DNA from 3 places in the Salinifilum aidingensis genome. Region 3 is predicted to be linked to each of the others. Evidence: riboswitches for the same ligand, from Rfam matches in the RefSeq annotation. Region 3 holds a riboswitch; each other region holds the start of a gene.
The links. Region 3 has a riboswitch for cobalamin ahead of ACYVJE_RS17560 (precorrin-8X methylmutase). Riboswitches for the same ligand answer to the same signal wherever they lie in the genome.
Positions count from the first base shown of each region.

Region 1: another riboswitch for cobalamin. It lies ahead of ACYVJE_RS01705 (ribonucleoside-diphosphate reductase subunit alpha); the one in region 3 lies ahead of ACYVJE_RS17560 (precorrin-8X methylmutase).
Region 2: another riboswitch for cobalamin. It lies ahead of metE (5-methyltetrahydropteroyltriglutamate--homocysteine S-methyltransferase); the one in region 3 lies ahead of ACYVJE_RS17560 (precorrin-8X methylmutase).

Region 1 covers NZ_BAAGTH010000001.1:361,874-366,009, forward strand. The annotation lists gene ACYVJE_RS01695 (ATP-binding protein) at 1-700, shown strand, start outside; gene ACYVJE_RS01700 (response regulator) at 857-1,543, shown strand; cobalamin riboswitch at 1,680-1,909, shown strand; gene ACYVJE_RS01705 (ribonucleoside-diphosphate reductase subunit alpha) at 2,047-4,136, shown strand, end outside.
Region 2 covers NZ_BAAGTH010000009.1:218,494-222,629, reverse strand. The annotation lists gene metE (5-methyltetrahydropteroyltriglutamate--homocysteine S-methyltransferase) at 1-2,245, opposite strand, end outside; cobalamin riboswitch at 2,398-2,647, opposite strand; gene ACYVJE_RS14250 (CBS domain-containing protein) at 2,978-3,394, shown strand; gene ACYVJE_RS14245 (HAD-IIA family hydrolase) at 3,481-4,136, opposite strand, start outside.
Region 3 covers NZ_BAAGTH010000013.1:84,926-89,061, reverse strand. The annotation lists gene cobA (uroporphyrinogen-III C-methyltransferase) at 1-752, opposite strand, end outside; gene ACYVJE_RS17565 (sirohydrochlorin chelatase) at 736-1,602, opposite strand; gene ACYVJE_RS17560 (precorrin-8X methylmutase) at 1,663-2,265, opposite strand; cobalamin riboswitch at 2,575-2,705, opposite strand; gene ACYVJE_RS17555 (DUF1876 domain-containing protein) at 2,894-3,163, shown strand; gene ACYVJE_RS17550 (DUF362 domain-containing protein) at 3,265-3,447, opposite strand; gene cobJ (precorrin-3B C(17)-methyltransferase) at 3,440-4,136, opposite strand, start outside.

The DNA of each region.
Region 1 (4,136 bases), on a different contig from region 3:
GCAGGGCACGGGACGGCTGGTGACGCTGCGCGACCACACCGAGATCGTGCGGCTCGGCGGTGAGCTGGACGGCGTGCGCACCATGGCCAACGGCCTGCGCGCGCAGACCCACGAGTTCGCCAACCGCATCCACACCGTCACCGGCATGCTCGACCTCGGGGCCGTCGGCGAGGCCCGCGAGTACCTGTCCGAGCTGTCCGCCACGACGACGCGGGCGAGCACGTCCGTGTCCGAGCGCGTCCACGACACCGCGCTGGCGGCGCTCGTGCTGGCGAAGTCGGCGCAGGCCTCCGAGCGGGGCGTGGAGTTCGAGCTCGCCGCGCTCAGCGACGTGCCGCGGGAACTGCCGCCGCAGCTGCGCGACGACGTGCTGCTGATCGTGGGCAACCTGGTGGACAACGCCCTCGAAGCCGTGGACGGCTCCGGCTGGGTGGAGCTGCTCGTGCGGCTGCACCGGGACGGCGAACCGCTGCTGGAGATCCGCGTCACCGACTCGGGCCCGGGCCCGGCTCCCGCGGTCGCCGAGGAGGTGTTCGCCGCCGGGGTGAGCACCAAGGGGAGCGGCGGCACCGGCCACCGCGGCCTCGGGCTCGCGCTGGTGCGGCAGGCCGCACAGCGGTGGCACGGGTCGGTGGACGTGGACGCCACCGAGGAGACCGTGTTCAGCGCCTACCTCCCGGTGCGAGAGGATGCGCGCTAGCACGCCGGTAACGTCGCCGGCCGCTGCGCACGTCCGCGCGGTGCCGGTGGCGGCCGCCGTGCCGTCGGAAGCCGCGCCCCTCGGGGGCAGGACCCGTCGGAAGCGGGGACTCCCAGCGGAGGGCCCGCGCGGACGCCGCGCAGGAGGTGAGAGCCGGTGCTGTCGGTGCTCGTCGTCGACGACGACGCGCGCGTGGCGCGCAACCACCGGGATTTCGTCGCCTCGGTGCCGGGGTTCGCGGTGGTCGGCGTCGCCCACAGCGGCGCCGAGGCGCTGCGCGCCGTCGCCGAGCACCAGCCCGACCTCGTCCTGCTCGACCTCTACCTGCCGGACATGTCGGGCATCGACGTGCTGCAGCGGCTGCGGGCGCCGGACGAACCGGGCCCGGGCACGCCCGTGGACGTGCTGGTGATCACCGCGCTGCGCGACATCGACAACGTGCGCGCCGCGCTGCACGGCGGTGCGATGTACTACCTGCTCAAACCCTTCAACCTGGACGCGCTGCGGGAGCAGCTGGACCGCTTCGCAGCGGTGCGCGACAAGCTCACCGGCGTGGAGCAGGCCACCCAGCGGGACGTGGACCGCGTGTTCGGCGTGCGCCGCCCGACCTCGCGGACGAGCCTGCCGAAGGGGCTGACGGCGGAGACGGCGCAGCTCGTGGCGGAGACGCTGCGCGCGGCCGAGTCCGACCTGTCGGCCGTGGAGGTCGCCGAGCGCGCCGGCATCGCGCGGGTGACCGCGCGGCGCTACCTCGAGCACCTGTGCGCCGACGGGCAGGCCGCGCTGCGGATGCGGTACGGGTCGGCCGGGCGGCCCGAGCACCGCTACCGGTGGGTGCGGTGAACCACGAGGAAGTGTCCCCGGAAACGCGGGTGGGTGCGTAGCAGGACCTCCGGGGAAGCCCCCGCTCCGGGTGCTCGACATCGAGCAGCCGCCGCGACACGGGATCTGGCCCCGTTCGCGATCGCGCGTCGCAACATGTAGTGTGCTCGGTGCTGGTGGTTCACGGGGCCGGGAACGGTCCGGTGAGGCGAGAGGGAACCCGGTGGGAATCCGGGACTGCCCCGCAGCGGTGAGCGGGAACGACCGCCGTCACCACCCCCGCGGTGGTGCAGCACTGGACGCACGTCCGGGAAGCGACGGCCAGTAGGGCCGGCCGAGCGCCGGAAGCCCGCGAGTCCGAAGACCTGCCACCGGTGTGCGCGGGAGAACGCGCACGCACGCCGGGCCTCGAGGGCGGGCCCCGGACACGCGGACCACCCCGCCGGGTGGAGAACCCGCCACGCGGAACGCACCGCAGCGGCGCAGCGCGCCGGCGTCCACCACTCCCGCTCGCGAGGTCCCGGATACGGACGGACTCGCGAGAGGAGAGCGTCGTGACCCAAGCGCCCCCGGCAGCACCCGCGCGCACGCCGGAGCTGAGCGTGCGCGAACCCGACGGCCGCCTGCGCCCGCTCGACTGGGACCGCGTGGTGCGCCTCGTGCAGCACGCGACCAGCGGGCTCGCCGACGTGCACGCCGAACCGGTGCTGGCCGAGATCCGCCGCAACCTCTACGACGGCGTGCGCGCCGAGGAGCTCGCGCAGGCGCAGATCATGGCCGCGCGCACCCTCGTCGAGTCCGAACCGAACTACTCGCACGTCTGCGCCCGGCTGCTGCTGCACGCGCTGCGCGGCGAAGCGCTGCAGCACCTCGGCACGACCGCGTCCGAATCGGACATAGGCGAACCGGGAACCGACTGCGCCGAGCACTTCCCCGCCTACGTGCGATTGGGCGTCCACCTCGGACTGCTCGACCCGGAGCTGGAGCGGTTCGACCTGGAACGGCTGGCCGCCGCGCTCGTCGGCGAGCGCGACCTGCAGTTCACCCACCTCGGCCTGCAGACGCTCCACGACCGCTACCTGCTGCACGACGACGGGGTGCGGTTCGAGCTGCCGCAGGCGTTCTTCATGCGCGTGGCCATGGGCCTGGCGCTGCACGAGGACGACCGCGAGCGGCGTGCGATCGAGTTCTACGAGCTGCTGTCGACGTTCACGTTCATGGCCTCGACGCCGACCCTGTTCAACGCGGGAACCCTGCGGCCGCAGCTGTCCTCGTGCTTCCTCACCACTGTGGACGACGACCTCTCGTCGATCTTCCGCTCGTACCGCAGCAACGCGATGCTCGCGAAGTACTCCGGCGGGCTCGGCAACGACTGGACGCCCGTGCGCGGGCTCGGTGCGCGCATCCGCGGCACCAACGGGACCTCGCAGGGCGTCGTGCCGTTCCTGAAGATCGCCAACGACACGACGGTCGCCGTCAACCAGGGCGGCAAGCGCAAGGGCGCGGCGTGCGCCTACCTGGAGACCTGGCACATCGACATCGAGGAATTCCTCGACCTGCGCAAGAACACCGGCGACGACCGGCGCCGCACGCACGACATGAACACGGCGAACTGGATCCCGGACGAGTTCATGCGGCGCGTCGAGGCCGACGCCGAGTGGACGCTGTTCTCGCCCGACGAGGTGCCCGGCCTGCACGACGCCTGCGGCACCGACTTCGCCGAGCGCTACCGGGCCGCCGAAGCGGCCGCCGACCGCGGCGAGATCGCCGTGTTCCGCCGGGTGCGGGCGGTGGAGCTGTGGCGGCGGATGCTCACCGCCCTGTTCGAGACCGGCCACCCGTGGCTGACGTTCAAGGACCCGTGCAACCTGCGCTCGCCGCAGCAGCACGCGGGCGTGGTGCACTCGTCCAACCTGTGCACCGAGATCACGTTGAACACCGGCCCGGACGAGGTGGCCGTGTGCAACCTCGGGTCGGTGAACCTGCGGGCGCACGTCGGCTCCGACGGCCTCGACCACGCGCGGCTGGAGAGCACGGTCACCACCGCCGTGCGCATGCTGGACAACGTCATCGACCTCAACTTCTACACGCTCGACGAGGCCCGCGACTCCAACTTCCGCCACCGCCCCGTCGGGCTGGGCGTCATGGGGCTGCAGGACGCCCTGTTCGAGCAGGGCGTCCCGTTCGCCTCCGCGGAGGCCGTCGAGTTCGCCGACACGAGCACCGAGGCGGTGAGCTACTACGCGATCGCCGCCTCGGTGCAGCTGGCGGCCGAACGCGGCCGGTACTCCTCCTTCGAGGGGTCGCTGTGGAGCCGCGGCATCCTGCCGGTCGACTCGCTGCGCCTGCTCGAGCAGGCGCGCGACCCCGAGCACGCCGAGCTGGACCACTCCGCGCGCATGGACTGGGACGGGCTGCGCCGGCGGGTGCGGAACACGGGCATGCGCAACTCCAACGTGCTGGCCATCGCCCCGACGGCCACGATCTCGAACATCTGCGGTGTGGGCCAGTCCGTCGAGCCGCTGTTCTCGAACCTGTTCGTCAAGTCCAACATGTCCGGCGACTTCACCGCCATCAACCCGCACCTGGTGCGGGACCTGAAGCGGCGCGGCCT
Region 2 (4,136 bases), on a different contig from region 3:
TCCGCAGCGCGGCCTCGACCTCCTCGTAACCGCGGGTCTTCAGCCCGCAGTCCGGGTTGATCCAGAGGCGGTCGGCGGGAACGGCGCGCAGCGCCTCGTCGGCGAGCGCGGCGATCTCCGCGGTGTCCGGCACCCGCGGGGAGTGGATGTCGTACACGCCGGGACCGATGCCGCGGCCGTAGCCGACCGCGTTGAGATCGGTCAGCACCTCCATCCGCGACCGGGCCGCCTCGATGCTGGTGACGTCGGCGTCCAGGTCGACGATCGCGTTGATGACGTCGCCGAACTCCGAGTAGCACAGGTGCGTGTGGATCTGGGTGCCCGCGACGACGCCCGACGTGGCCAGCCGGAAGGCGTGCACCGCCCAGTCCAGGTAGGCGGGCTGGTCGGCGGTCCGCAGCGGCAGCAGCTCGCGCAGGGCGGGTTCGTCGACCTGCACCACGCGGATGCCGGCCGCTTCGAGATCGGCGACCTCGTCGCGGATCGCCAGCGCCACCTGCCGTGCCGTGTCCGCCAACGGCTGGTCGTCGCGGACGAACGACCAGGACAGCATCGTCACCGGCCCGGTGAGCATGCCCTTGACGGGCTTGTCCGTCTGCTGCTGGGCGAAGGTGCTCCACTCGACGGTGATCGGAGCCGGCCGCGAGACGTCGCCGAACAGGATCGGTGGACGCACGCAGCGGGACCCGTAGGACTGCACCCACCCGTGGCGGGTGCTGACGAAGCCCTCCATGTACTCGGAGAAGTACTGGACCATGTCGTTGCGCTCCGGCTCACCGTGCACCACGACGTCCAGCCCGAGCCGCTCCTGCAGCCGGATGACGCCGGTGATCTCGTCGCGCATCCGCTGCCGGTAGTTCTCCCGGTCGATGGTGCCCGCGGTCAGCGCGGCCCGCGCCTTGCGCACGTCACCGGTCTGCGGGAACGAACCGATCGTCGTGGTCGGCAGCGGCGGCAGCCGCAACGCCTCCTGCTGGGCCCGCCGACGCCGCGCGTACTCCTCCCGGCGGGCGTCCCCGGGGCGCAGCGCGGCGACCCGGGCGCGCACGCGCTCGTCGTGCACCCGGGCGGCGTGCGCGCGGTGGTCCACGCGGGCCCGCGCAGCTGCCAGTTCCCCGGAGACGCTGTCGCGGCCCTCGTGCAGCGCCCGGTGCAGCGTGACGACCTCCTCGAGCTTCTGCTCGGCGAAGGCCAGCCACGAGCGCACCTGGGGGTCCAGCTCGGTCTCGGCTTCGACGTCGTAGGGCACGTGCAGCAGCGAGCACGAGGTCCCGACCGCCAGTTCGCCCGCGGATCCGCGCAGCCGCTCCGCGGTCGCCAGCGCCCGGTCGAGATCGGTGCGCCAGATGTTGCGCCCGTCGACCAGGCCCGCCACCACCGACTTGTCGCGCAAGCCGGTCAGTTTCGGAATCTCCTCCACTGTGGAGGGGCTGGAGACGAGATCGAGCGCGAGTCCCTCCACCGGGCTGTCGGCCAGGATCGGCAGCGCCTCGCCGAGATCGCCGAAGTACCCGGCCACGAGCAGTTTCGGTCGCTCTTGCAGCTGGCCGAGACGGGCGTAGGCCGAGCGCAGGGCCTGCAGCTGCTCCGCGGTGCGATCCGCGGCGAAGGCGGGCTCGTCCAGCTGCACCCACGGCACGCCGGCCCGGTGCAGCTCGGCCAGCAGGTCGGCGTAGGCGCTGACGAGGTCATCCACTGTGTCCAGTGGGGCGAAGCCCTCCGGCGCGTCCTCGGCCGGCTTCGACAGCAGCAGGAACGTCGCCGGCCCGACGAGCACCGGCCGGGTGCTCACGCCCTCGCCGACCGCCTCGCGGTACTGGTCCACCACGGTCGTGTCGGACAGCGCGAACCGCGTGTCCGGACCGATCTCCGGGACCAGGTAGTGGTAGTTCGTGTCGAACCACTTGGTCATCTCCAGCGGCGGCGTGGACTCCGCACCGCGCGCCATGGCGAAGTACGTGCCGAGCGGGTCCAGGCCCAGCTCGGTGTAGCGGCGCGGTACCGCGCCGAACGTCACCGCCGCATCGAGCACCTGGTCGTAGTACGAGAACGTGTTGCTCGGCACGGAGCGCAGCCCGGCATCGGCCAACGTGCGCCACGTGCCGGCGCGGATGTCCCGCGCGGTGCTGCGCAGGTCGGCCTCGCTGATGCGGGAGTTCCAGTACCGCTCCAGGGCACGTTTGAGTTCTCGGTTCGGACCGATCCGGGGGTAGCCCAGGACGGTCGATCCGATGGTGCTGGTCAACGCTTCTCCTCGGTTCGACGACACGGGGACGCCGAAGTCCGATGGGGGATGTGCCTGACCACCGGCACGTGCGGTGCGCGCAACTGCGGGCCGCACCGGTGCCGATCGTCCGCAGGGTCCTCCCTCGAGACCTCGGACACGCGCACGTCGCGGTGACGCGCGCACCGGTGGCAGGTCTTCGGACTCGCGGGCGTTCTCGGAGCTCGTCCGAGGTTCCTACGCGCCGTCGGCTTCCCAGGCGCTCGGCCCAGTGCCCACCCGACCCGTCGGTCGGGGACGGCGTTCGTTCCCGCACACCGCTGCGGGGCAGTCCCGGAATCGCACCGGGTTCCCTCTTGCCTCGTGCCGCCCTCCGCCGGGAAACCCGGCGCGGCCGCACGAACCACCAGCACGCATGAGACTACCCGCTCGGCGGCGTGTGACAAGACCGCCGCGGCCGCGCAGCGGCTCCCGGGCGGCGGGGGCGCCCCGGTTGCCGTGGAGTTCCGCGGCGGGACCGGCGCGGAGGAGATCCGCGCCACAGCGGTCGCACCCGCACCCGTGCGCGGGTGCTCGCCCCGCCGCGGTGACCACGGTGGACACCGCGGCGGCAATCGGCCCCGCCCCGCCCGCGCGGGGCCGGGGAGAACGGGGGCGGGTGTGGCGCTCCGCCCGGCGGGGTAGGGGCAGGGCGTGCGGCGGCATCCCTCGCGCGGTGCCGCCGGGAGGCGGCGAAAGCTGAGAGGAGGAGCGATGACCACGGCTCGCGAGTTGATGACTCCGGGGACGCACTGCGTGCGCAGCGACCAACCGGTGCGCGAAGCGGCCCGGATGATGGCCGATCTCGGGGTGGGGTCGATGCCGATCTGCGGACCCGACGACAGGGTGAAGGGCGTGATCACCGATCGGGACGTGATCGTCAAGGTCGTCGGTCAGGGCCGCGATGCGAGCAGTTTCCCCGCCGGTGACCTCAACCAGGAGGAGGCGGTGACCATCGGCGCGGACGACTCGGCCGAGGAGGCGCTGGAGACGATGCGGCAGCACCGGGTGCGCCGGCTGCCGGTGATCGACGGCGACCGCCTCGTCGGGATGCTGGCGCTGGCCGACCTCGCGCGTTCGCTGCCGGAGCAGCGCAGCGGTGAGCTCATCGCGACGCTCACCGCGGAGTGACCCGGCAGCTCCGGAGCGCCCCGGTCGTCCCGGGGTTCCCGGCCGTCCCGGGCGGCAGTCGCCCCGGGACGGGGTGCCCCGCCCCGTCAACCGCCGAACGGATCGTGCACGTGGTCGACGATGTCGGCCACCGAGGTGATCGTCCTGTCCGGCTGGAAGGGGTACTGGCGCGCGGTGTCCTGGCCGGAGAGGCCGGAGAGCACGAGGATCGTGCGCATGCCCGCCTCCATGCCCGAGCGGATGTCGGTGTCCATGCGGTCGCCGAGCAGCAGGGTGCTGTCAGCGCTGACACCGAGCGTGCGCAGGGCGAAGCGCAGCATGAGCGGGTTGGGCTTGCCGACGTAGTACGGCGGCTGCTCGGTCACGCGTTCGATGAGCGCGGCGACCGCGCCCGTCGCGGGCAGCGAGCCCTCCCGGCCGCGCCCCAGCTCGTCCGGGTTCGTGGCGAGGAACCGCGCCCCGCTCTCGATGAGCCGGATGGCCTTGGTGATCGAGCTGAAGCTGTACGTGCGGGTCTCGCCGAGGATGACGTAGTCCGGGTCGTGCTCGGTGAGCACGTAGCCGGCCTCGGTCAGCGCCGAGGTCAGCCCCGGTTCGCCGACGACGTAGGCCGATCCGCCGGGCCGCTGCCGGGCGACGAAGGAGGCCGTGGCCAGCGCCGAGGTCCAGATGGCGTGCTCGGGGATGTCCAAACCGCAGGTCAGCAAGCGGGCGCGCAGGTCGCGCGGGGTGTAGGCCGAGT
Region 3 (4,136 bases):
CGCACCACGAACTTCCCGGCGCGGGCGCTGTCGATGAGCGTCTGGTTGATGACCTCCTGGTTCGCCGCCCGCCCGTACGGGATCTTGGAAGCGTCCACGACCTCGACGTGCGAGCCGAGCTCGTCGAGCAGCTCGCGCGGTGCCAGGTGGTCGGTGAGCACCACGTCGGCCTTGGCCAGCAGGCGCCGTCCGCGCACCGTGATGAGGTCGGGCGCGCCCGGCCCGCCGCCGACGAGCGCGACGCCGGGGGACGGCGGTTCCGCGTGCTCGTCGACGACGCCGGACTGCAGCGCCTCCACGAGGCCGTCGCGCACCGCCACCGACCGCCGGGGTTCGCCCCCTGCGAGCACCCCGAGCAGCAGCCCGTCGTGCTCGCCCACGGCGGGGGTGACGGCGCTGCCCGCGGGGGCGTCGTCGGCGCGCACGCAGAACACCCGGTTGCGCTCGGCTTCCGCGCCGACGGCTGCGTTGACCGCATCGTCGGAGGCCGCCGCCACGGCGTACCACGCCTCGGCGAGGTCGCCCGCGGCGAAGGCGCGGCGCGTCCAGCGCACCTCGCCGCGATCGGCCATGGACTCCACGGCGGGGGTGGCCTCCGGTGCGATCACCTCGACCTCGGCCCCCGCGCCGACGAGCCGCGGCAGGCGCCGCTGCGCCACGGTGCCCGCGCCGACGACGACGACGCGTCGCCCGCGCAGGTCCAACCCGGCGAGGTAGTGGTGCTCTGTCGGTGTGTCAGTGCGCGTGCCCATGTGCGTGTCCGTGGCCATGACCTTGTCCGGTCGGATCGTCCGGGTGGTGGTGCGGTGTCTGCGGCTGGCCCAGCTTGTCCTCGAACCCGGGCAGCAGCACGCGATACGCGCAGGTATCGCAGTTCATCCGGATGTCGCCGTGCAGGGCCTCGTGGTAGCGCTCCACGACGAGGTCGGCCAGCGCGTCGGTGTTGCCCAGGTACCCGGCGACCCGGACGTCGATGTCCGGATTCCGCTCGCCGTACTCGTGCGCCTGCGTCACGACCCGCTGCGGCAGCACTCCGTCGAAGAGGAAGTACGGCGCCACCACGACCCGTTTCGCACCCAGCCGGCGAGCGCGCTCCAGACCGCCGGGAACGTCCGGCGGTGCCAGCGAGATGAACGACGTCTCCACGGTGGCGAAACCGCCGGTTTCCTGCAAGAGCCGTGAGACCTTGGACACCTCGGAGTTCGCGTCCGGGTCGGTGGAGCCGCGGCCGACGAGGACGACGGCCGTGTCCGTCCACTCCGAACGGGGAACCTCCGCCTCGACGCGTTCGGACAGCACCGACAGCAGCGTCGGGTGCGGGCCGAGCGGGCGGCCGAAGACGTAGCGGGTGGCGGGGTTGCGCTTCACCTCGCGCTCCAGCGCGGCCGGGATGTCGCCCTTGCCGTGCCCGGCGGCGACGAGGACCAGTGGCACGGCGACCATTTCGGCGTGGCCGCGTTCGGCGAGGTCGTCCCACGCCTCGTTCACGGCGGGCGCGGACAGTTCGATGAACCCTCCGCCGACGTCGATCCCCGCGGCGGAGACGCGCTCGGCGACCCGCTGCGTGAACGCGCGGAACTCACCCACCCCGCCTTCGTCCACTGTGCCGTGTCCGACGAGCAGGAGTGGTCGCGGTCGATTCACTGGTTACCTCCGGATTCGTCAATCTTGCCAGTACAACAACGCGTTCACCGCTGCGGACGCGATGGCGGCACCGCCGCGCTCGGACAGCGTGCTCACCGCGGGAAGTCCGCTCCCGCGCAGCGCGGCCTTCGACTCGACGGCGCCGACGAAACCCACCGGCACCCCGATGACGAGCGCCGGGCGCACCTCGCCGCCGGCGGCCAACCGCAGCAGCTCGGTCAGCGCCGTGGGGGCGTTCCCGATGGCCCACACCGCACCGTCGGGAAAATCCCTTGCGGCGCAACGGATTCCCGCGGCCGATCGGGTTATTTCCGCCTGTTCGGCGGTTTCCGCCACCCACGGGTGGTCCAGGCCGACGTGCGAGTCGCGGGCGGTCACTCCCGCGGCGACCATGCGCACGTCGCAGACCAGCGGCGCGCCGCCCACGAGCGCGCGCCGACCCTGCTCAGCTGCGGACTCGGTGGTGACGACTTCGCCCACCCAGCTCGGATCGGCGGTGGTGTGCACCACGCGCTCCACGACGGCGCGCGCCAGCGGCGGGTGGTGCGCGAAATCGGCGCGCTGCCGCATGATGCGGTAGGACTCGGTTTCGATCGGATGCACTTTCCTGCGCACGGTCATCCTTCGCATGAGATCGGGCTCGGCGCGCCCGGCCGCTCCGCGCCGGGCGCGCGTTCGACTCCGCGGCGCGGCCGCTCCCCGGGACCGCGCCGGGGGCACCGGACGGCGGCGCGGGCGCGCTCGCCCGCGGTTGCGCGGGCACGCGCGCGCCACCGCGGCGCGCCGAACCGCACTCCGCAGCGCTGCGGCCGCGCTCGTCCGCGCGGCGGACGCAGCACGCGAGACATCGGTCCACGAACCTCCTGGGTTTCCCGCCCGAGGGGCCGGCGAGGGCGCCGCGCGCCGCGGTGCGGCGCGGGGTCGGTGCTGAGTCTCCTGGCTCCCGGATCATCGCGAGCGCCGTCGGCCTTCCCGCCGTCTCCGGCCGTGGCCATTCCTGCGCGGCGCCCGCTCACCCGGTCACAGTGGGCGGGTCCGTCCCGGATTCGCACCGGGTTCCTCTGTCACCGACCGCCGCATCTTCGCCCGCGAACCCCGCGAGGTCAAACCCGGTGAATTCGATCACAGAGCGTGCAGGGGTCCGGTTCCACCCCGTGTGGGTGACGCGTCGGGTTCCGTTCCGCCAGCGCGACCCGCATCCTGGAGTCACCGTGGTGGCGCTCTGCCCAGCACGGCCCGGGAGGCGACCATGAACGAGACGCACACGATCACCCTCGATCTCCAAGTCGTCGAACAGGGTTCGAAGACGACGTGCGATGTCGGGTTCACCACGCCGAGCGGCCAGGTCGTACACGGCCACGGCACGGCGCGGCGGCATCCCGACGATCCCGAGGTCCCCCAGATCGGGGACGAAATCGCGACGGCCCGCGCGCTGTTCGAACTGGCGCACAAACTGCTGGACACGGCGGCGTCCGACATCGGCCAGCAGCTGAACCGCCGCGTGCGGCTGCCCGCCTGAGCGGGACGGCCCCGAGCGGGGGCGGCGCGGCCGGGGCCGGAGAGCTCCCGGTCGCGCCCGCTGCCGCTGCGGCGGGCGCAGCACCCTGCTCGGGCAGGGGCCTACTCCAGCAGGCGGATGGCATCGGCCGGGCAGATCTCCACGCACTCGCCGCAGGCGGTGCACCGGTCGGCCACCACCCGCGGGCGCCCCGGAGCGGGGCGCAGCGCGTGCTCCGGGCACGTCAGCAGGCACGCACCGCAGGCGGTGCAGTCGGTGGTGATCACCAGCGGGTCCTCAGGCATCGCTGGTCATCCACCGGTACCCGCGCGGCGTGACGAAGCGGTCGCTGAGCACGGCCGACTGCGAGGAGCCCACGATCACGGTGGTGAGCATGTCCACCGAACCCGGGTCGAACTCGGCGATCGGTGCGCACCAGACGCCCTGGTCGGGCCGGTAGGCCTGCCGCACGGCGCCGACCGGCGTGGTCGCCGGTCGGGACTCGGCGAGGATCTCCAGCGCACGCCCCAGCTGCCAGTCGCGCTGCACCGACCGCGGGTTGTAGAAGCACACCACGAGGTCGCCCTCCGCCGCGGCGCGCACGCGCCGCTCGATGATCTCCCACGGCGTGTGCAGGTCGGACAGGCTGATGAGCACGTGGTCGTGGCCGAGGGGCGCGCCGAGCAGCGCCGAGGCCGCGAGCGCCGCGGTCACCCCCGGAACGCCGACCACCTCGATGTCCGAGGACGCCTTCTCCAGCGCGGGGCTGGCCATGGCGTACACGCCGGCGTCGCCGGAACCGATGAGCGCCACGGCGTTGCCGGTCCGCGCCAGCGTCACGGCTTCCTCGGCCCTGGCCTCCTCCTGGCCGAGGCCGCTGCTGCGGACCTCGGTGCCCGGCCGCAGCAGGTGCCGCACCTGGTCGAGGTACTGGTCCAGCCCGACGACCACGGAGGCGCGGCGCAGTTCCGCCTCCACGCGCGCGGTGCGCAGT